DNA from 3 places in the Lysobacter sp. Root667 genome. Region 1 is predicted to be linked to each of the others. Evidence: predicted binding sites of a transcription regulator. Region 1 holds the regulator's gene; each other region holds the start of a gene.
The links. The regulator HrcA, encoded in region 1, represses chaperone genes, less so after heat shock. The targets are predictions, from matches to a motif close to TTNGCACTCNNNNNNNNNGAGTGCNAA.
Positions count from the first base shown of each region.

Region 2: the regulator HrcA is predicted to act here: its motif matches at 4,781-4,807, upstream of groES (co-chaperone GroES).
Region 3: the regulator HrcA is predicted to act here: its motif matches at 4,757-4,783, upstream of rpoH (RNA polymerase sigma factor RpoH).

Region 1 covers NZ_LMHF01000013.1:526,375-534,082, forward strand. Annotated here, with positions in the region: gene dnaJ (molecular chaperone DnaJ) at 1-343, opposite strand, end outside; gene dnaK (molecular chaperone DnaK) at 472-2,379, opposite strand; gene grpE (nucleotide exchange factor GrpE) at 2,521-3,030, opposite strand; gene hrcA (heat-inducible transcriptional repressor HrcA) at 3,623-4,672, opposite strand; gene recN (DNA repair protein RecN) at 4,817-6,484, shown strand; gene fur (ferric iron uptake transcriptional regulator) at 6,725-7,126, opposite strand; gene bamE (outer membrane protein assembly factor BamE) at 7,312-7,707, shown strand.
Region 2 covers NZ_LMHF01000010.1:135,710-143,417, reverse strand. Annotated here, with positions in the region: gene ASD78_RS08460 (WG repeat-containing protein) at 1-960, shown strand, start outside; gene ASD78_RS08455 (endonuclease) at 1,459-3,231, opposite strand; gene ASD78_RS08450 (helix-turn-helix domain-containing protein) at 3,317-3,733, opposite strand; gene groES (co-chaperone GroES) at 4,853-5,140, shown strand; gene groL (chaperonin GroEL) at 5,249-6,889, shown strand; gene ASD78_RS08435 (alpha/beta hydrolase) at 7,047-7,708, shown strand, end outside.
Region 3 covers NZ_LMHF01000001.1:261,970-269,677, reverse strand. Annotated here, with positions in the region: gene ASD78_RS01165 (NYN domain-containing protein) at 1-32, opposite strand, end outside; gene tal (transaldolase) at 175-1,134, shown strand; gene ASD78_RS01155 (NAD(P)/FAD-dependent oxidoreductase) at 1,145-2,422, shown strand; gene ASD78_RS01150 (metallophosphoesterase) at 2,468-3,667, opposite strand; gene rpoH (RNA polymerase sigma factor RpoH) at 3,868-4,746, opposite strand; gene ASD78_RS01140 (HAD-IA family hydrolase) at 5,114-5,734, opposite strand; gene ASD78_RS01135 (sodium/sugar symporter) at 5,828-7,390, opposite strand; gene ASD78_RS01130 (exo 1,3/1,4-beta-D-glucan glucohydrolase) at 7,486-7,708, opposite strand, start outside.

The DNA of each region.
Region 1 (7,708 bases):
CGCCGCGGCGCGGACCGCGCTGGCCGCCGCCGCCGAAGATGTTGCCGAAGATGTCGCCGAAGATGTCGCCCATGTCGGCGTAGCCGGCGCCGCCACCGCCGCCACCGCCCATGCCGTGTTCGAACGCGGCGTGGCCGTGCTGGTCGTAGGCGCGGCGACGGTTGGCGTCGGCCAGCACCTCGTAGGCTTCCTTGCACTCCTTGAACGCGGCCTCGGCGGATTTGTCGTCGGGGTTGCGGTCGGGGTGGTGCTTCATGGCGCAGCGGCGATAGGCCTTCTTGAGGTCTTCGTCGCTGGCGTTGCGGGCCACGCCCAGCACTTCGTAGTAATCGCGTTTGCTCATGAGGCCGGGAGTCGAAGTTCGGGAATCGGGATTCGTTGCAGCGGGAAAGCTAGGAACAGAACGGGAGCGAGAACGGCGGAAGGAGCGGGAAAACCCGCCCCTTCCGATCCGCGATCCCTAATCCCGAATCACGGCTTCTGATCGTCCTTGACCTCGGTGAACTCGGCGTCCACCACGTCCTCGGACTTGGCGCCGCCGCCGGCGTCGGCACCGGGCTGCTGCGACTGCACCGCCGCTAACAGCGCCTGCGCGGCCTCTTCCAGGGCCTTGGACTTGGCCTCGATCTGGCCCTTGTCGTCGCCCTTCATCGCGGTTTCGAGTTCGGCGATCGCGCCCTCGGTGCGGCCGATCGCGTCGCCCGGCAGCTTCTCACCGTGCTCCTTGATCGTGCTGCGCGCCATGTGGATCAGGCCGTCAGCCTGGTTGCGGGCCTGCACCAGGTCGTGGAACTTCTGGTCTTCCTCGCGGTTGGCTTCGGCGTCGGCGACCATCTTGGCGATCTCGTCCTCGGACAGGCCCGAGCCGGCCTTGATCTCGACCTTCTGTTCCTTGCCGGTCTTCTTGTCCTTGGCCGACACGTGCAGGATGCCGTTGGCGTCGATGTCGAACGAGACCTCGACCTGCGGCATGCCGCGCGGCGACGGCTCGATGCCGGCCAGATCGAAGCGGGCCAGCGACTTGTTGTAGCGGGCCTGCTCGCGCTCGCCCTGCAGCACGTGCACGGTCACGGCCGACTGGTTGTCCTCGGCGGTGGAGAAGGTCTGCGAGGCCTTGGTCGGGATGGTGGTGTTCTTCTCGATGATCTTGGTGAACACGCCGCCCAGGGTTTCGATGCCCAGGCTCAGCGGGGTCACGTCCAGCAGCAGCACGTCCTTGACGTCGCCGGCCAGCACGCCGCCCTGGATCGCCGCGCCGATGGCGACGGCTTCGTCCGGGTTGACGTCCTTGCGCGGTTCCTTGCCGAAGAACTCGGCCACGGCCTGGCCGACCTTGGGCATGCGGGTCTGGCCGCCGACCAGGATCACTTCGCTGATGTCGGTGCCGCGCAGGCCGGCGTCGTTCAGGGCGATGCGGCAGGGCTCGATGGTCTTCTTGACCAGGTCCTCGACCAGCGACTCCAGCTTGGCGCGGGTCAGCTTGATGTTGAGGTGCTTCGGACCGGAAGCGTCGGCGGTCACGTACGGCAGGTTGACCTCGGTCTGCTGGGCGCTGGACAGCTCGATCTTGGCGCGTTCGGCCGCGTCCTTCAGGCGCTGCAGGGCCAGCGGATCCTTGCGCAGGTCGATGCCCTGATCCTTCTGGAACTCTTCGACCAAGTAGTCGATGACGCGCTTGTCGAAGTCTTCGCCGCCCAGGAAGGTGTCGCCGTTGGTGGCCAGCACCTCGACCTGCATTTCGCCGTCGACCGAGGCGATCTCGATGATCGACACGTCGAAGGTGCCGCCGCCCAGGTCGTAGACCGCGACCTTGCGGTCGCCGCCCTTCTTGTCCATGCCGTAGGCCAGCGCGGCCGCGGTCGGCTCGTTGATGATGCGCTTGACTTCCAGGCCGGCGATCTTGCCGGCGTCCTTGGTCGCCTGGCGCTGGCTGTCGTTGAAGTAGGCCGGCACGGTGATGACCGCTTCGGTGACCGGCTCGCCCAGGTAGGCCTCGGCGGTCTTCTTCATCTTGGCCAGCACTTCGGCCGAGATCTGCTGCGGCGCCATCTTCTTGCCGTCGGCGGTCGCGACCCAGGCGTCGCCGTTGTCGTGCTGGACGATGCCGTAGGGCACCAGGTCCAGGTCCTTCTGCACTTCGGCGTCGGTGAACTTACGGCCGATCAGGCGCTTCACCGCGTAGAAGGTGTTCTTGGGGTTGGTGACGGCCTGGCGCTTGGCCGAGGCGCCGACCAGGACTTCGCCGTCCTTGGTGAAGGCGACGATGGACGGCGTGGTGCGATCGCCCTCCGCGTTCTCGATGACCTTGACGTTGCCGCCTTCCATGATCGCCACGCACGAATTGGTCGTGCCGAGATCGATGCCGATGATCTTGCCCATGGTGTTGCTCCCTCTCGAATGCTTTTAGATGGTGCGGCTGCCGTTACGGCGCCGATGTGCGTTATTTGGGGTCCGCCTGCGGGCGGTTCAAGCGCCCTGCCCCGCGCCCTTCATCCGGGCCGGGCCTGCGGCGGGCGCCGCTCAGGCGTCCTGGCTGACCACGACCAGCGCCGGGCGCAACAGACGCTCGTTGAGCAGCCAGCCCTTCTGGTAGACCTGGACCACGTGGTTCGGGGCGACGCCAGGGGCCGGGACCATGCTCATGGCCTGGTGGTGTTCCGGGTTGAAGGCCAGGCCGGTCGGGTCGACCGCGACCAGGCCGTTGTCGGCGGCGACCTTGAGCAGCTGGCGCAGGGTCAGTTCCATGCCTTCGCGCAGCGCGCCGGCATCGCCGCCGGCCGCGGCCAGGCCGGCTTCCAGGCTGTCGATCACCGGCAGCAGCTCGCCGAGCAGGCGCTCGTTGGCGAACTTGCGCGCCATGTCGATGTCGCGCGCCAGGCGCTTGCGTTGGTTGTCGAGTTCGGCGCGCTCGCGCAGCGCGTCCTCGCGAACCTGGGCCAGTTCGGCGCGCAGGGTCTCGGCCTCGTCCGGCGTGGCGGCCGCGGCCGGCTCGTCGAGGTGGAGTTCGGAGTTGGGGTCGGAGTGGTTCATGCTGGGTGGGTCCTGGCGGGTCATCCGCGACTGGGGCAGCTATTGGGGCCGTGCCCGGACCGTTCAAGTGCGCGGGCTGCCGAAGTGCCTCGATCTGCAGCGATCGTGCGGCAACGGCAGCGAGCACCGCTGTTCGGCGACGTTTTTGGGACGATGAACGGCCTCACCGCCTGAATAGTCAGACCGACGCCGCTATTGGCGGCGGCCAGGACCGTCGCTCCGGCGCCGCTCCGGCGCCGCTGCGCCATCGTTTCGCCAGCGCTTCGGTGCCGCTTCCGACTGCTTTGGGGCAGCGGTGGCACAAGCCACGACCGCTCCGACCGGCCTACCGCGCCCGCCCCGGCTTCGATAGCGCCCCCGTGTAGGAGCGGCGTAAGCCGCGATTGCGGAAATCGGAACCCTGCTTCCGATGGCTTCGGGGCACAATCCAAGCGCCGGCGTCCATCGCTTCGGCATCGCGGCTTACGCCGCTCCTACAGGAAGCAGGTGACGCGCGTCGGCATCGCGGCTTACGCCGCTCCTACAGGAAGCTGGCCGCGCGCGTCGGGTCGCGGCCCACACCGCTCACACATAAAGCGCCTGACGGCGCCGCTCAGCCCTCGGGCTTGAACGCATCGCCCAGCGCGTCCGCGGCGGCCTGCACCACCGGGATCACCCGCTCGTAGGCCATCCGGGTCGGGCCGATCACGCCCAGCACGCCGAGCACGTGGCCGCCGGCGGTGTACGGCGCGGTCACCAGCGACACGCCTTCCAGCGGCGCCAGGCCGGTTTCCTCGCCGATGAAGATGCGCACGCCGGGCGCATGGATGGTGCGCTCCAGCAGTTGCAGGATCTCGCGCTTGCGGGCGAAGGCCTCGAACAGCTCGCGCAGGCGCTCGACGTCGGACAGTTCCTGCACGCCCATCAGCCGGGTCTGGCCGGCCAGCACCATGTCGTCGTCGCGGTCCGGCGCCAGCGCCTGTTCGGCCAGCTCCACCGACTGCGCCAGCAACGCGGCCATCTCCGACTGCGCGCTGCGCAGCTCGTGCAACAGGGTCGCGCGGATGTCGGCGACCGGGCGCCCGGCGAAATGGCCGTTGAGGTAGTTGGCGACCCGCTCCAGCTCGCCGGCGTCGTAGGGCCGCTTGGTCTGGATGATGCGGTTCTGCACGTCGTGATCGGCGAACACCAGGATCGCCAGCACCCGTTGCGCATCCAGCGGCACGAAATCGATGCGCCGGAACGCGAACTGCTCGCGCTTGGGCACGCTGACCACGCCGACGAAATGGGTCATCGCCGACAGCAGCTCCGAGGCGCTGCCGAGCAGGGTCTGGGTGCCCGAACCGGCCGGCAGCTCGTTGCGCAGCCGGGCCAGGTCGCCCTCGGGCAGCGGCCGCACCTGCAGCAGGGAATCCACGAACAGGCGGTAGCCCTGCGCGGTCGGTATGCGCCCGGCCGAGGTGTGCGGCGCGCTGAGCAGGCCGGCGTCCTCCAGGTCGGACAGGATGTTGCGGATGGTCGCCGCGCTCACGTCCAGGCCGGCATGCCGCGCCAGCGTCTGCGAGCCGACCGGCTCGCCGCTGTGGATGTAGCGCCCGATCAGCGTGCGCAGCAGCTGCCGCGAACGCGGGTCCAGGCTCAGGTCGGAAGGACGGCGGTTCATCGCTGTCGATATAAGCACGCAGGGCGTTCGGCGCAAGCGCCGGTCTCAGCCCCGGAGACTGTTCCGCCCCACAGTGGCGGCATCTCCCGCTGGCCCGGTCATCCGCGACCCGGCACAATCGCCGCTCCACAACGCCGACCACGCATGCTCACCCATCTCTCCCTCAAGCATTTCGTCGTGGTCAGCGCGGCCGAGCTCGCGTTCGGTCCCGGCCTGACCGTGATCTCCGGCGAGACCGGCGCCGGCAAGTCGCTGCTGGTCGACGCCCTGGGCCTGATCAGCGGCCTGCGCGCCGACAGCGGCGTGGTCCGCCACGGCGCCGACCGCGCCGAACTGGTCGCCGACTTCTCCCTGGACGATGCCGCGCCGGCCGCGGCCTGGCTGCGCGACAACGAACTCGACGAGGACGACAGCTGCCAGGTCCGGCGCGTGATCCGCGCCGACGGCGGCTCGCGCGCCTGGATCAACGGCCGCCCGGCGACCCTGGGCCAGCTCGCCGACCTGGCCTCGCGCCTGGTCGAGATCCATGGCCAGCACGAACACCAGGCCCTGCTGTCCAAAGCCAGCCAGCTCGCCCTGCTCGACGCCTACGGCCGCAACGACGCCGCCCGCGCCGCGGTCGCCGCCGCCGCGCGCGACTGGAGCGAACTGCTGCGCGAGCGCGACGCCCTGATCGCCAAGGGCGACGTGTCCGAACGCATCGGCTGGCTCGAACACCAATACGCCGAACTCGAACGCGAAACCCTGGAACCCGACGCGATCGCGCGCCTGTTCGCCGACCACAAGCGCCACGCCCACGCCGCCGGCCTGATCGCCGCCTGCGACGACGCCTTCGCCCGCCTCGGCGGCGACGACGGCCCCTCGCTGTCGCGCACCCTGCAGCAGGTGCGGGTCGAACTGCAGCGCGTGGCCGAACACGAGCCGCGACTGCGCGACGTCGACGCCATGCTCGACGCCGCCGCGATCCAGGTCGACGAAGCCCTGGCCCTGCTCGGCCGCGTCCACGAAGACCTCGACCTGGACCCATCCGCGCTCGACACCCTGGAGCACCGCCTCGGCCGCCTGCACGAACTGGCGCGCAAGCACCGCGTCACCCCCGAACACCTGGCCGCGCACCGCGACGGCATGGCCGCCGAACTCGAACTGCTGCGCGGCGCCGGCGAACGCCTGGCCCGCCTGGACGGCGAGATCGTCGGCGCGCGCGGCGCCTGGCGCAGTAGCGCCGACGCCCTGAGCGCCTCGCGCAAGCGCGCCGCCGAAGCGCTGTCGTCGGCGACCAGCGCCCTGATCGGCGAGCTCGGCATGGGCGGCGGCCGCTTCGAGATCGCCCTGGAGCCGGTCGAAGAAGACCGCCCCGACCCCAACGGCGCCGAGCGCGTCGAATTCCTGGTCGCCGCCAATCCCGGCCAGCCCGCACGCGCCCTGCGCAAGGTCGCCTCCGGCGGCGAACTCTCGCGCGTTTCGCTGGCGATCGAAGTCGCCGCGCTGGGCCTGGACGCGGTCCCGAGCATGGTCTTCGACGAGGTCGATTCCGGCATCGGCGGCGCCGTGGCCGAGATCGTCGGCCAGAAACTGCGCGCCCTCGGCGCCAGCCGCCAGGTCCTGTGCGTGACCCACCTGCCCCAGGTCGCGGCCCAGGGCCACGCCCACTACCGGGTCAGCAAGTCGGCCAGCGAAGGCGTCACCCAGAGCGCCGTGCAGCGCCTGGACGCCAAGCAGCGCGAAGAGGAACTGGCGCGCATGCTCGGCGGCGTGGAACTGACCAAGGAAGTGCGCGCGGCAGCCAAGCGGCTGCTGGCGGATGTGGTCTGAGGTCTGGATACTCGGAACTCGGCGCGATAGCCCCCCCGCGCAACCCACCGCTCCCTGTAGGAGCGGCGTAAGCCGCGATAACGCCTCCCCGTCGCAGCGCCAGCCCGAGCAAATCGCGATGGCCGAGACGCTGCCCGCGAACGCACCCACACCCCACAAACGAAAGCCCGCCATCGGCGGGCTTTCATGCCTTGCAGCGCGAGCGATTCGGCTCTTATCCCGAATCGCCAATCCCGGCCTTCAGCGCTTCTTGCGCACGTACAGCACCAGCGAATGCTCTTCGATGTCGTAGCCGTGCTTGGCCGCGATCTTGCGCTGCAGTTCTTCGATCTCGGCGCTTTCGAATTCGATGATCTTGCCGGTCTCGATATCGACCATGTGATCGTGGTGATGGCCGCGGTCGAGTTCGTACACCGACTGGCCGGCCTCGAAGTTGTGCTTGAGCACCAGACCGGCGGACTCGAACTGGGTCAGCACGCGGTAGACCGTGGCCAGGCCGATGTCCTCGCCCTTTTCCAGCAGCAGCCGGTAGATGTCCTCGGCGGTCATGTGCCGCGGCTTGGACTGCTCCAGCAGCTCCAGGATCCGCATGCGCGGATGGGTGACCTTGAGCCCGGCGTTGCGCAGGTCCTGCGATTCCATCTGAACGTCCCTCTTCGTGCTCGGCGGCGGTCCGCAGCGGCCAGCCGTGCCGGCGGCGCGGCGGCCACGGCCGGAACGGCGGATGAACGCGCCGCGGCGCGTCCCGGTCCGCCCCTTGTGGATGCGGCCTTCAGTGTATCATCGGCGCGTTATCCGCCCGTCGCAGACATAGGTCCCAGCACACGATGCGCAAGCTCCTGCTCGTTCTCTCGATCGCTCTGGTCACGTCCGGTTGCGGCATCCTCTACAAGCAGCCGATCTACCAGGGCAATCTGCTCGAGAAGAGCGCGATCGACCAGTTGCAGGCCGGCATGACCAAGCAGCAGGTGCAGTTGCTGCTGGGCAGCCCCTCGATCGAAGACCCGTTCCACCACGACCGTTGGGACTACACCGCGACCCAGCGCACCGGCCGCCTGGCGCGGACCGAAAAGAAGAACCTGGTCCTGTACTTCGAGAACGACACCCTGACCCGCTGGGACGGCGACTACTTCCCGGAACAGGACGAGCAGATCGCCAAGGCCGCACCCAAGCAGTTCGGCCGCAACCTGGCCAAGGAAAAGGACAAGAAGCGCCGCCGCTGAG
Region 2 (7,708 bases), on a different contig from region 1:
CCGCGCTACGCGCAGATTTACTACCGCTATCCCGAATTCGGCCTGTACCTGGTGCGGCAGGGCGAGAAGATCGGCCTGGTCGATCGTCAGGGCGTTTGGCGCCTGGAGCCGACGTACAGCGAGACCGCGCCGAACGCCAGCCTGCCGATGCCGTACCTGATGCTGAGCGAACGCGACGACGACGGCGATGGCCCGCAACGCGATCGCTACGCGATCATCGACCTGCGCACCGGCAAGCCGATGTTCGCCGGCGACTACGAATACCTGGGCGTCGAGTACGACTTCCGCTGGGGAAAACTCGGCCTGCCCTGGGAAGAGTTCGCGGTGGTCGTCGCCAAGCGCGGCGACAAGTACGGTGCCCTCGATCTGCAGGGGCGCGTGGTGGTGCCGTTCGAATACGACAACCTGCAGGGCATGGACACCTGGGGGCGCCTGCGTCCGACCCGTAAAGAGCGCGACCTGCCCCTGGTGTCCGGGCTCGGGCCGCAGCGCAGCGCGCGTCTGCACGAAACCTTGTCGCGCCGCCTGCGCGAGGAACCGGCGCCGCACGCCAGTCAGGCGATGCCGTACGCCGGCCGCTACCTGCCCGCCGATTACCGCAGTGCCGGGCAGGTGCGAGCGGCGCTGGCGTCGGGCCGCTTGTCGCGCGGGTTCGCGCCGATGCTGTTGCTCGACGAGGATACGGCGATCATCGACCTCGACATGATCGTGGACAAGAAGCGGCCGGACTTCGATTTCCTCGAATACTACTGCCCGCGCGACGACGGCTTCGATCTGCTGCTGCCGCAGTCGGCGTTGTCGGAAGAGGCCTGTGCGGATCCGGTCGCGCCGAAGCTCGAGTTTCGCGCGAGTGCGAGCGCGGGCCCGGACCAGGCCTGGGATTGCGGAAACTGCGCGGCCAAGGGTTTGCCGGCGCGCTGGGTGCGGACCGATCCGGCGGCGGATGCGACGATGCCGTAGGCAGTGCGGTGGCGCTGTTTCCTGGATTTCTGTGTAAGACGAGGGACTACGCACGATGCGACGACGCGATGGTTCCTTCCCTGTGGGAGCGGCGTAAGCCGCGATCGCGCCGTATCCGAAGTGTTGTGGTCGCGACTCACGTCGCTCCTACCCCAAAGCCGGCGCTGCGTTGAGTGTGCGCAAGGACGAGATGAGGCTGGGACGGGTTCGGGGCCGTGCTATCCAGCCGGGCCACGCGTGTGAGCGGTGCAGGCCCCGATCTGCGTCGCAGCCGGAATGGCGCGATCGCGGCTTACGCCGCTCCCACAGGAAGCGCGTCGCTACAGGAAGCGCGCCGCCGCAGGAAGCGCATCGCCCTAGGAAGCGCGCCGCCATGGCGCGTCGTCGCCGGAATCGGATCGGCGGCCCTATCGGATCGACGCGGCTCTCTGCGAGGTCCCGACAAACGAACGCCCGCATTGCGCGGGCGTTCGTCGTAGCCGCGGGCGGTTTCGCCGATTACGGAATCAGCGTGCAGCTCGCCGGCTTGGTCGAGGTGAACAGCGAGGCGCTGGCCCACTCCGGATGATCGATGAAGGGATTGCGGTTGCCCTGGAAGCTGAAGATCACTTCGTTGCGGGCCTGCTCGGCGGCGTCCGGCGGGTCCTGCGTGTGCCAGGCCAGCAGCGTGCTCAGCAGGCCCATGTAGGCCGGCGAGGACGAGGTGATCACGATCTTGCTGCGGTCGTCGGTCAGCTCCAGGTCCGGCTCGCTCTGGCCGGTGACCGGATGGGTGTCGCCTTCGTAGCGGATCGCCATGTACATCACCGCGCGGGCCATGTTGCCCTTCATGTGGCCCCAGACCTGGAACGAGCCCGCGTTGCCGTCCGGCGTCTTGACCCAGTTGGAGTTGCCCGGGTACACGCCGCTGCCGCCGCCGTAGCCGGCATTGGCTTCGGTGACGCGCTCGCCGCAGCCGCTGGCCAGGGTGCAGTCCGCGTACGGCTTGTTGCCGCGGTCGGCGTTCCAGGTCGCGTCGGTCAGGTACAGCATGTGGGTGTCGGTGTAGGGCGCATGCGGCAGGCCGAGGTTGCCGGTGGCGCTGCCGAAGCCCAGCGAGTTCGGCCAGGTGTGCTCGCGGTTGTACTTCAGGCCGCTGCCGCTGCCGGCGCGGTCGGTGACCTTGAGGTAGCTGCGGTTGCGGTAGGCGTCGAGGATGCGGCCGGAATTGTTGGGATCCTCGTCGGCGATCTCGAGGATGCTCCAGGTGTTGGTGGTGCCGCCGCTGTACGGGTAGACCGTGTGGCCCTTGATGGTTTCGTGCAGCGAGCAACGCAACTGGCCGGCGCTGCTGGTGTTGACGTGGGCGTAGTAACCGCCGCCGCCACCGCCGCTGGCCACGCTGAAGCCGACCACGGTGTTCTGGGCCGGATGCGCGCCGCCGCTGTCGGTGACCTGCGATGCGACCACGGTGTAGGTGCAGCTCTCGCCGGCGAACAGCGCGGTGCCGGTGGAAGCGGTGAAGCTGGTGCCGCTGGACGGGTAGGTCAGCGCGACCGTGCCGGACTGCGCGCACTGCAGGGTCAGGGCGCCGCTGCCCAGGGTCACCGCTTCGCTGAAGCTCACCGCGAGGTCGCCGGCGGCCGGGAAGCTGTTGCTGCCGTTGGCCGGCGTGGTCGAGGTCACGGTCGGCGCCGGGTTCGGCGTCGAGAAAGTCTGGCCGGCGTTGCAGGCGCCGAAGCTCTGCGCGGCCGACGCCTGCCAGGCGAAGTTCGCGTAGGTGCTGCCGCTGCCGGACAGGCGCAGCGAAGTGCCGGCGGCGGTCGAACCGCTTTCCGATACCGGCAGGTTGCTGCTGGTCAGGCCCGCGGCCGGGCCGTTGGAGGCGGTGATCGCGCCCTCGTAGCTGAGGAACTGGACCACGTTGCCGCTGCCGTCGACCAGGGCGAAGCCGTCGTTGCTGCCGTTCTGGATGCCGTTGGTCGGGTAGCTGAGCACCGCGATGCTCACGCTGCCGCCGCAGGCGACCGTGCTGCCGGCGGGCAGCAGGTCGTTGTCGTAGCTGGTGGCGGCCGACGGCGTGGCGCCGTTGTAGAGGTAGATGCGGTAGTTGCTGAGGGTTTCGCCGGCGGTGGCGACGACCTCGATCTTCTCGCCGACGTCGCCGCTGGAGGTGGCGTCGTCGTAATGGAATTCGTTGATGAAGACGGCGGCCGGTGCGGCGGTGGGCAGCGCGGCGGCGAGCAGCAGGCAGGACAAGCTCGTACGGGAACGACGTAAGGACAACGGCATCGGGCGACTCCCTTTCCCCAGGTGGTCGCCGCAGTCTAGTCGGCCTTTGTGACATCGCCTGCCGCAGCGCAGCAGGCGACCGGGTTCACAGCACCACGCGGGTGCCCTTGGTCAGGCTGGCGCGCGGCCGCCCCGTGCGCAGTTCCGCCAGTTGTTCGGCGATTTCCACCAGCGGCGCCTTGGACTTGGTCGGGGTATCGCGGAAGGCCACGATCAGGCGCAGTTCCAACGGGTCTTCGATCAGCAGGGCCTCGGCCGCGGCCACCGAATCCATCTCGGTATCGGCCGACAAATTCATTTTGCCGCGCCCGGTCGCCAGCCATTCGAACTGCACGCCGGTGATCAGCGCGACCTCGCGCAAATGCGCGACGCTGGGAAACTTGCCCTGCGCACTTTCCCAGTGGCCGACCGCGCTGCGTTGCACGCCGACCGCCGAACCCAGTGCCGCCTGCGACATGCCGGCATGGCGTCGCGCCAGTCGTATCCTTTGCTGTGGCGTCATGTGTGAAGCTCCTTTTCGAGGGTTTTTGCCTACAAAATAGCCATTTGCTACCAAAAGTCACTAGGCGACCAATAGAGAGGAGACCTTGTACGCTTTCGGTAGCAAGTTGAGCCTGATAGGTGGTTGGAAGTCAATGGTGACGGCATTCGCCCTTTTACGGTGCCACCAGGAGTCGGCAGATTTTGCGACCGGACACCTAGAAAATGACGCGGGGAGTGCACAAGATCCATCCACGCCAACACGGATGTGGGCACACGACACGAGGTCGGTTCGGGGGAAGGGGCGCAGGATCGCGCCATGCTGAGGACGGCCGTCTCCGCACCAAAGAGCGCGTTCCACGGGACGCGCTCTTTCTTTTTGGGCGATGCAAACGCAACGCCTGCATCGCTCGCGACGCAACCGTCGCATGTCGCGCGAGCGGAGCGTCGATTTGCGCATGCCTTATGTGGCGGCGGCGTGAGCCGCGATGGCGTCGCTTCTTTAATATATGAAGCCCTCGCGGATCGTGCCGTGCCCGCAATGGGTGGGCCATCGGCCGACGGAGTAAGCGCATAGAGAGCGCCCGCCCCAAGGGGACCGGCTTCCTGTGGGAACGGCGTAAGCCGCGATCGAGTTCCAGATATCAAGCAACCCTCCCTGGACGCTGCATTCGGCGCCGGCTTCGGGGTGGAGCGACCTGAGTCGCGAGCACGCTGCTTCATGGGGCGGTGCGATCGCGGCTTACGCCGCTCCCACAGGGGCCAGATCGGAGCCGGCGCGGATCTGGCCCGTCCGACCGCATGCGATCGCCGCATGCGGCTCGCGGTTCGGTCCCCGGCCCGGCCTGGCTTGCCCTCATCCCTCGGACCAGGACCCGACCTGACCCGACCCGACCCGACCCGACCCGACCCGACCCGACCCGACCCGACCCGACCCGACCCGACCCAGCGGATCACATCGCCTCGACCCTGCCGACCCGACCCGCCGTATCGCCCCCCGCTTGAAAAGCCCCGCCGCCGCCCCATCTCGTGGCTATCCCGGTTCGCCGGGCGTTTTTTGCCCCCGGCATTGGCACTCTGCCGGGGTGACTGCTAAAATTCGCGATCTTTCCCCACCCATTCAACCACTTAGAGGTTGCCAATGAATATCAAACCGCTCTACGACCGCGTGGTCATCAAGCGCATGGAAGAAGAAAAGATGTCCGCCGGCGGAATCGTGATTCCGGATTCGGCCACCGAGAAGCCGATCAAGGGCGAAGTCGTCGCCGTCGGCGAAGGCAAGGCGCTGGACAACGGCAGCGTGCGCGCTCCCAAGGTCAAGACCGGCGACAAGGTGCTGTTCGGCAAGTACAGCGGCACCGAAGTGAAGCTCGACGGCACCGATTACCTCGTCGTCAAAGAAGACGACATCTTCGCGATCCTCGGCTGATCCGGCTGCGGGAACCGAGCCGTCGTAGCGCCTGCGCCGACGCCCCGACCCGCACCGCAGTCCGAAGTTTTCGAACCCCTTACTCAATTCGCATCCGGAGTTAGCAACATGGCTGCCAAGGAAATTCGTTTCGGTGAGGACGCACGCGCCAAGATGGTGCGCGGCGTCAACGTGCTCGCCAATGCCGTCAAGGCCACCCTCGGCCCGAAGGGCCGTAACGTCGTGCTCGAGAAGAGCTTCGGCGCCCCGACGATCACCAAGGACGGCGTGTCCGTCGCCAAGGAGATCGAGCTCGCCGACAAGTTCGAGAACATGGGCGCGCAGATGGTCAAGGAAGTCGCTTCCAAGACCTCCGACAACGCCGGCGACGGCACCACCACCGCGACCGTGCTGGCCCAGGCGCTGATCCGCGAGGGCATGAAGGCGGTCGCCGCCGGCATGAACCCGATGGACCTCAAGCGCGGCATCGACAAGGCCGTGATCGGCGCAGTCGAAGAGCTGAAGAAGATCTCCAAGCCGTCGTCGACGAGCAAGGAAATCGCCCAGGTCGGCGCGATCTCGGCCAACTCCGACGCCGACATCGGCGACCTGATCGCCCAGGCGATGGACAAGGTCGGCAAGGAAGGCGTGATCACCGTCGAAGACGGTTCGGGCCTGGAGAACGAGCTCGACGTGGTCGAGGGCATGCAGTTCGACCGCGGCTACCTGTCGCCGTACTTCATCAACAACCAGCAGTCGATGTCGGCCGAGCTGGACGACCCGTTCGTGCTGCTGTACGACAAGAAGATCTCCAACGTGCGCGACCTGCTGCCGGTGCTGGAAGGCGTCGCCAAGGCCGGTAAGCCGCTGCTGATCGTCGCCGAGGAAGTCGAGGGCGAGGCCCTGGCCACGCTGGTCGTCAACACCATCCGCGGCATCGTCAAGGTCTGCGCCGTCAAGGCTCCGGGCTTCGGCGACCGTCGCAAGGCGATGCTGGAAGACATGGCCGTGCTGACCGGCGGCACCGTGATCTCCGAGGAAGTCGGCCTGCAGCTCGAGAAGGCCACGATCAAGGATCTGGGCCGCGCGAAGAAGGTGCAGGTCTCCAAGGAGAACACCACCATCATCGACGGCGCCGGCGATGCCGACGCCATCCAGGCCCGCATCAAGCAGATCAAGGCGCAGATCGAAGAGACCTCTTCGGACTACGACCGCGAGAAGCTGCAGGAGCGCGTGGCCAAGCTGGCCGGCGGCGTGGCGGTGATCAAGGTCGGCGCTTCGACCGAGATCGAGATGAAGGAAAAGAAGGCTCGCGTCGAAGACGCGCTGCACGCCACCCGCGCTGCCGTGGAAGAAGGCATCGTCCCGGGCGGCGGCGTCGCGCTGCTGCGCGCCAAGGCCGCGATCGCGGGCCTGAAGGGCGCCAACGAAGACCAGAACCACGGCATCCAGATCGCCCTGCGCGCGATGGAAGCTCCGCTGCGCGAAATCGTCACCAACGCCGGCGAAGAGCCGTCGGTCATCCTGAACAAGGTCCAGGAAGGCAAGGGCGCGTTCGGTTACAACGCCGCCAACGGCGAGTACGGCGACATGCTCGAGTTCGGCATCCTGGACCCGACCAAGGTCACCCGTACCGCGCTGCAGAACGCCGCGTCGATCGCCGGTCTGATGATCACGACCGAAGCGATGGTCGCCGAGCTGCCGAAGAAGGACGAGCCGTCGATGCCGGGCGGTGGTGGCATGGGCGGCATGGGCGGCATGGATTTCTGATCCAGCCCCATCTGCGTCATCCGGAAAGGCCCGCCTCGTGCGGGCCTTTCTTTTGGGTGCGGGCCGATGCGCGTCGGCGGACTCGCGCCGGTTCGCCCGATTTGCGGATGCGCTGCAACAGCGGACAATGGCCGCCGGATTCAGCAACGGAGGCGGGATGCGTTCCAGCCGGCGGTACTCCCAGACGATCGTGCTGGCCCTGTCGTGGCTGCTGCTCAGCGGTTGCGCGGTGGTCTCGGTCAAGCAGCACGCCGTCGGCGACGCCGCGATCGCGCGCCGCTCCGACGTCCTCAGCAGCGGCAAACTCAGCGCCGACGCCGCCACCACGCTGGCCGCGGCCGGCCTGGAACAGGGCGCCTGCACGCGCGAGCCCGATCCCTGCGTCGCCCAGATGCGCGGCGCCGCGCCGGTCGAGGCCTGGCTGGCCGCATCGGCGGAACTGCAGCTGGCGCGCCTGCAATCGGACAAGGAGGCGCAGCCCGTCGGATCGCCGCTGCGCACGCGCCTGGCGACCGAGGCCGCCAGGCTGTCCTATGCCTACCTGTTCCTGACCCCGCGCACGCCCGAGCAGCGCGTGTTCGAATCGCGCCAGCAGCGCGTGCTGGCGATCTACAACCGCGCGGTCGAGCTGCTGTCCCAGGCCACGTTCGAAAGTAGCCGCGCCCAGGGCGGCGTCGGCAGTTCACCGGTGCGGGTCGGCGAGTTCCAGACCACGGTCGCGCTGCACGGTTTCGAGGCCAGCCTGCTCGGCCAGCAGCCCGACGAACTGCTGGCTTCCGACACGCTGGGCTTCGACAACCTGCGCGCGGTGTATCGGCG
Region 3 (7,708 bases), on a different contig from region 1:
GCGATGCGCTTTTCTTCCGTGGCGACGGCCATGGCTGCGGTCTCCGGGCCCGGGGCGGCCCTGTCGCGGCCAGCCTAGCGCAACCGCATGCGGACCGGGTGGCAGAAGATAGGCCGGCTTCATCACCGCTCGTGCCCGATCGGCGAGAATGTGGGCGAATCCAACGACGAAAGCATGACTCCAATGACCAGCCAACTCGAACACCTGCGGGCGCTGTCCTCCGTGGTCGCCGACACCGGCGACATCGAGGCGATCGCGCGCTTCCGGCCGCTCGACGCCACCACCAATCCCTCGCTGCTGCTGAAGGCGGCCTCGTTGCCGGCCTACGCGCCCTTGATCGACGCCGCGCTCGCCCAGACCGACCGCTACGCCCACGACCGCATCGCCGACGCCAGCGACCGCCTCGCGGTCGCGATCGGCAAGGAGATCCTCAAGCTCATCCCCGGCCGCGTCTCCACCGAAGTCGACGCCCGCCTGAGCTTCGACACCGAGGCCACCCTGGCCAAGGCGCGCCGCCTGGTCCAGCTGTACGCCGAGTCCGGCATCCGCCGCGAGCGCCTGCTGATCAAGATCGCTGCGACCTGGGAAGGCATCCGCGCCGCCGAACAGCTCGAACGCGAAGGCATCCACTGCAACCTGACCCTGCTGTTCTCGTTCGCCCAGGCCGTCGCCTGCGCCGAGGCCGAGGTGTACCTGATCTCGCCCTTCGTCGGCCGCATCCTCGACTGGCACCTGGCCCACGGCATGAGCCCGCCGGCCACGCCGCAGGACGATCCGGGCGTGCAGTCGGTGATGCAGATCTGGCGCTACTACAAGGCCTTCGGCTACAAGACGGTGGTCATGGGCGCGAGTTTCCGCAACGTCGGCCAGGTGCTGGCGCTGGCCGGCTGCGACCGCCTGACGATCTCGCCGGACCTGCTGGGCGAACTCGAGTCGCGACCGGGCGAGGTGCCGCGCGCCCTGATCGACGACGGCGAGCGCTACGAAGCGCCTCGCCGCATGAGCGAAGCCGACTTCCGCTGGCTGCACAACCAGGACGCGATGGCCACCGACAAGCTCGCCGACGGCATCCGCCGCTTCGCCGCAGACCAGCACGCGCTGGAAGACCTGCTGCGCCAGCGTCTGGACGACTGAGGACGCGCACATGAACCATGAACCTCCGGGGCGCGGCGACGCGCGCGTCCCGCATGTCGTCATCGTCGGCGGCGGCTTCGGCGGCCTGTGGACGACGCGCGCGCTGGCCTCGGCCGATGTGCGCATCACCCTGATCGACCGCCGCAACCACCATCTGTTCCAACCGCTGCTGTACCAGGTCGCGACCGCCGGGCTGTCCTCGCCGGACATCGCCGCGCCCTTGCGCCACATCCTGCGCAGCCAGCGCAATGTCGAAGTGCGGCTGGGCGAAGTGGTGGGCCTGGATCCGGCCGCACGCCGGGTCGCGCTCGCCGACGGCGATTCGATCGGCTACGACTATCTGCTGCTCGCCAGCGGCGCCGCCCACGCCTACTTCGGCCACGACGACTGGGCCGGCGACGCGCCCGGCCTGAAGACGCTGGACGACGCCCTGCACATCCGGCGGCGCCTGCTGCTCGCGTTCGAACGCGCCGAGGCCAGCGACGACGAAGCCGAACGCGCGGCCTGGCTGAGCTTCGCCGTGGTCGGCGGCGGCCCGACCGGGGTCGAGCTGGCCGGCACCCTTGCCGAGATCGCACGCAAGACCCTGCGCCGCGAATTCCGCCGCATCGACCCGGCCCAGGCCAAGGTGCGGCTGATCGAAGCCGGTCCACGGGTGCTGTCGAGTTTTCCGGAGGAATTGTCGGAGAAGGCGCGCAAGCAGTTGCAGAAGCTCGGCGTCGAAGTGGTCACCGGCACCCCGGTGAACGCGATCGACGAACGCGGCTACACCTTGGGCGACACCTTCGTGCCGGCGCGCACCGTGGTCTGGGCCGCGGGCGTGGCCGCGTCCAAGCTGGGCGCGCTGTTGGACGCGCCGCGCGACCGCGCGGGCCGGGTCCAGGTGCTGCCCGACCTCAGCGTGCCCGGACACCCGGAGATCTTCGTCGCCGGCGACCTCGCCAGCGTGCAGCAGGACGGCAAACCGGTGCCGGGCGTCGCGCCCGCGGCCAAGCAGATGGGCGCGCATGTCGCGCGCGCGATCCGCGACCGCATCGCCGGCCGCAGCACGGCGCCGTTCCGCTACAAGGACTACGGCAACCTGGCGACCATCGGCCGCATGGCCGCCGTGGTCGACGTGCACGGCTTCAAGCTCTCCGGCCTGCTCGCCTGGTGGTTCTGGCTGGCCGCGCACGTGTTCTTCCTGATCGGCTTCCGCAACCGCGTGATCGTGCTGATCAACTGGGCCTGGGCGTACTGGAGCTACCAGCGCCACGCCCGGATCATCCTCGGCGATCGCGAGGAATAGTGCAGTAGGCGCGACGGCGGACGCGCACTGCGTCCGTCGCCGCGCTCAATCCAGGCGCTCGCGACCGCCGTGCGCGTCCACGCGCCACAGCTGGCCGCCTTCGTACAAGGCCGCCTGCGCCACCGCGCCGGGCTCGTGCATGTCCAAGTCCAGCGCCAACACCCTGCCCTGTTGCTGCAGCCGCACCCTCGGCACGATCGTGTGGCCGATCGCGATCCGGCGCACGCCGTAGCGCTGCAGCGCGCGATCCAGATGCGCCGAGGGATCGGCTTCGCGTACGTACCTGGGATCGTCGGGCAAGGCCATGCCGCGGTACCAGGTCACGCCGCTGCGGCCCAGGATCGGCTTGATCGCGGAAGGCAGGTCCGCCATCGGCGTCCCCAGATGCGGCCGCATCGCGGCATTGGCCGCGGCGATGTCGAGATCGCGGTCGAGGAACTCGGCGCTGATGCCGCCGTGCACGAGCAGATGATCGCCGACGCGCGCGATCACCGGCTTGCTGCGCAACCATGCGCCCAGTACCGAACGTTCCGAAAACAAGGGCTCGCCGCCCAAGGCGGCTTCGCTCGCGACCAGGTGCCGCGGCCAATGCTTCTTGCGGCCCGAGGTCGCGAGCTGCTCGTGGTTGCCGAGCACGTAATGCACACGCCCGCCGGCCTGCCGGGCTTCACCGTCCAGGCGGTAGATCAGCCACAGCAGCGGCAGCATGTCGTGGCCGCGATCGACGAAGTCGCCGACCAGGGCGATATGGCCGTCGCCGTAGCGCCAATGCAACTGCGCGTCGAGCACGCCCTGCGCACGTAGCAGGGCGACGAAGGCGTCGAACTCGCCTTCCATGTCGGACAGCATCAGCAATCGCGGCGGATTGGCCGCATACACGCCGTCCTGCGGCGCCGGGGTCGGCCGCAATGCGACTTCGAAGCGGGTGCGCGCCGGATTGTCGACGCGCACGGCAAGCAGCGGCAGCGGCTGCGCCGGCAGGCGCGTTTCGCGCATGCGCCAGGTCGCACCCTCGGACTCGGTGGCGGCAACGCGGAAACCCTGCGCATCGACGAACACGTGCGGCCCGTCCAAAGCCAGCGCCGGCCGTTCGAGTATCCGGAAACGCTGGCGCGCCGCGTCCCAGCCGAAGGCGACGTTGCCCTGGCCGTCCTTCAATTGCCAACCGCCGAACACCGCCAGCGCCGGCGCCGTCACCGAGGTCAGCACCAGTGCCCATAGCAGCCACTTGGCTATCCGTCGCATAGGTCCTCTCGTATCGCCAGACCTGGATCGTACCTGGCGCCGGCCAGCGCCCCGCGGCGGTGGAGCGCCGCGGTCGCGCGTCGACTGCGCCCACGCATCAGCGTTGCGTGGCGCCTTGCGCAACGTCAGCTTGCTCCCGTATCGCACAAAACGAAACGGCCCGGTTTCCCGGGCCGTCGTCGTTGGCTGGTTTGCGCGGATCAGGCCGCGAACAGCGCCCGCATCTTCTTCAGCGCGTTGGCTTCGATCTGGCGGATGCGCTCGGCACTGACGCCGTACTCGTCGGCCAGTTCCTGCAACGTGACCTTGCTGTCGGCATCGAGCCAGCGGCGCTTGACGATGTCGCGCGAACGCTCGTCCAGGCCGGACATGCCTTCGCGCAGCAGGGCGAGCTGGCTGTCTTCCTCGTCCTCGCGCTCGTAGCTCTGCGAGGGGTCTTCGTCGTGGGCGCGCAGGTACGCGGCCGGCGACGGCGGAGCGTGGTCGTCGTCCTCGTCGGACGGCGCATCGAAACCGATGTCGCGGCCGGACAGGCGCGACTCCATCTCCAGCACTTCGCGCTCGGAAACGTTGAGGTCCTTGGCGACCTGGCTGACTTCCTCGGCGTTCATCCAACCCAGGCGCTTCTTGCTCTTGCGCAGGTTGAAGAACAGCTTGCGCTGCGCCTTGGTCGTGGCGACCTTGACGATGCGCCAGTTCTTGAGGATGAACTCGTGCATCTCGGCACGGATCCAATGCACGGCGAAGGACACCAGGCGCACGCCCTGTTCCGGGTCGAAGCGCTTCACGGCCTTCATCAGACCGATGTTGCCTTCCTGGATCAGGTCGCCGATCTGCAGTCCGTAACCGTTGTAGCCGCGGGCGACGTGGACCACGAAGCGCAGGTGCGAATGCACCAGCTCGCGGGCGGCGTCGAGGTCTTCTTCGTCGCGGAAGCGACGCGCCAGACTCTGCTCGTCTTCGACGGTCAGCACCGGAATGCGATGCACCGCGCCGATGTACGCGTCCAGCGAACCGAGCGCGCTGGGCACAGGCAGGTTGTTGGCGACTAGGGCGTTCGAGAGAGGGGTCTGGGTCATGGCAGCCATCTTAGCAGTCGGGGTCTAGGACTGCTAAAGACCCCGGAAGTTCCGCAGTGTTGCGTGGATAGAACGAATGTCGCCCGCTGCGGCCGCTCCACGAATCCGGCCGCGCGCCGGGAGAAACAAGAAATTAACAACTAAATCAATGGCTTATCTAAACACATCGGACGTGTCCAGGGGGTGAACCGGCCCAGGCGCCACACCCGCCGGCTGAACGGGCACTACAGGACATGGGGACCGGCCCGGCCAGCCCAAGCCTGACCTTCGGCAGGGGCGGCGGCGGTCCCAGGCTATTCCTTACTTATTGCAGGCCGACCCTGCCCGACCTCCGAGGGGGTACAGACCTGGGGCGTTTCCGAGCCGATCAGACCAAACGCCGCAATTCGCCCACCGAATCGAAGAACTCCTCCGCGCCCGCCGCGCGCAGGGTGTCGGGGTGCGCGTAGCCCCAGCCGACCGCCCCGAAGGCCACGCCCGCGCGCCGCGCGGCCTCGCCGTCGCTGACCTGGTCGCCGATGTAGATCGCCTGCGACGCGTCGGTCCTCGCCTGCCTCAGCATCCGCGCGATGCGCCGGTGCTTGCCGAGCATGTGGGCGCCGCCGTCGACCCGTTCGATCGCCTCCAGCAACTCCGCGTCGAGCACGCGGCGCACGTTGTCGGCGGAATTGGACGTCAGGATCGCCAGGCGCGCCCCGCCTTCGCGCAGGTGGCGCAGCGTTTCCGCGACGCCCGGAAACAGCGGTACCGGCGGCGCGGCGCGCATGCTGCGCACGAAGTCGGCCGCCACGATCGGCAGCTTCCATCTGGAAAACTCGAACTCCCGCAGCAACTCGCGCGTGCTCAGCCGCCGCATGTCGTCGACGCGGTCCTCGGGGATGGCCTTGAAACCGTGGCGCTGCGCCAGCGCGTGCTGCGCCTCCATAAAGAAGGGGAACGAATCGGCCAGCGTGCCGTCGAAATCGAAGATGACCAGCGGGTAGCGCATGTCGGCGGCTAGAGGCGACGAAGGCGCATTTTGCCGGCAGCCGCGCCCATCGTGCCAACTGCTTACGGCATCGGCTTGTTCAGCGCCGGCCGATTACCAGTACAGCGCATAAAGCGCGACCAGGATGGCGATCACGCCCAGCCCGCCGACATTGAAACCTGTCGGTGTGCGATAGCTGACGTCGTCGACGCGGATCAGGTCGCTGCCTTCCTTCTGCCTGGGCGTGATCAGCGACACGATCACCGCCAGCGCCAGCGCCGCCAGGAACACGAGGCCGACGCGGTCGATGAACGGCAGCGCTGGCCAGGTCAGTTTCAACAGGACCGACAATACAAACGAGCTGATCGCCGCGGCCAGCGCGCCCGCCTCGTTGGCGCGCTTCCAGAACAGGCCCAGCATGAAGATCACCACGATACCGGGGGTGAAGAAACCCGTGTATTCCTGGATGTACTGGAAAGCCTGGTCGAAGCTGCCCAGCAGCGGCCGCGCGCTCAGGATCGCCAGCAGCACCGCCACCGCCGCGGCGATACGGCCGACGCGGACCAGATGCGCCTGATCGTCGTTGCGTCTGCGCTTGGCGTAGAAGTCGAGAGTGAAGATGGTCGCGATCGAATTGATCTTCGAAGCTAGCGACGCCACGATCGCCGCCACCAGCGCGGCGAAAACCAGGCCGAGCATGCCGGTCGGCAGCATATCCATCATCGTCGGATAGGCCTGATCGGGCTTGGCCAGGCCGGGCGCCAGCATCACCGCGGCGATGCCCGGTATCACCACCACCAAGGGCATCAACAGCTTCAGGAACGCGGCGAACAGCACGCCTTTCTGCGCTTCGCCCAGGTTCTTCGCCGCGAGCGCGCGCTGGATGATGTATTGATTGAAGCCCCAGTAGCTGACATTCATGACCCACATGCCGCCGATCAGGACGCTGATGCCGGGCAAGTCCTTGTAGAACGGGCTGTCCTTGCTCAGGATCATATTGAAATGTTCCGGGTGGGCGTCCAGCAGCTTGCGGTAGCCGGCGACGAGGCTGCCGTCGCCGATTTGCGACAAGGTCAGGAAGGTCACCGACAAACCGCCCAGTACCAGCAGGCAAACCTGCACGATGTCGGTCAAGGCCACCGCCTTCAGGCCGCCGTACAACTGATAAGCCAGCGCGAACGCGCCCAGCAGCACCAGCGCCGCCATCGGGTCGAGGCCGGTGACCTGGTTGACCGCGATCGAGCCGAGCCACAGGATCGAGGTCAGGTTCACGAACACGTACAGGCCCAGCCAGAACACCGCCATCAGCGTGCGGATCCTGTGGCCGTAACGTTCTTCCAGGAACTGCGGCATCGTGTAGATGCGGTTGCGTATGAACACCGGCAGGAAGAACTTGCCGACGATCAGCAGCGTCGCCGCCGCCATCCATTCGTACGAGGCGATGGCCAGCCCGATCGCATACCCGGAACCCGACATGCCGATGATCTGCTCGGCGGAAATATTGGCGGCGATCAGCGAAGCGCCGATCGCCCACCACGGCAGCGCCTTGCTGGCGAGAAAGTAGTCGCTGGCGGATTTCTTGCGGCCGTCTTTCTCGCGCGAAACCCATTGCGCGAGCGCGAAGATGCCGATCAGGTAGACCAGCACGATCGTCAGGTCCAGGGTCGACAGTTTCAAGGCGTTACCCCCTCAGTGTGACGCCCGCCCTGCGGTTGCAGGGAAGGAATTAATGGCTTCAAAAAGCGGACTTTCCGAAACCCCTTATGCGTCGCTCACTTGCTGGTTCTGCAGGCGAGCGTCCGCTCCGCTTCGCCCTGCGGGGCCAGCGCGATGCGCGAGAACGACAGTTGCAAGGGCGCGGCGGTTTCGATCGCCAACAGGCCGGACAACTTCGACAGGTCCGCGCCGGCCAGCGCGAAACACTTCAACGGTATGCCGAGCGTGGTCCATTGGCCGGCCGGCAGCGACGCCAGCGACTCGCGCAGCGGCAAGTTC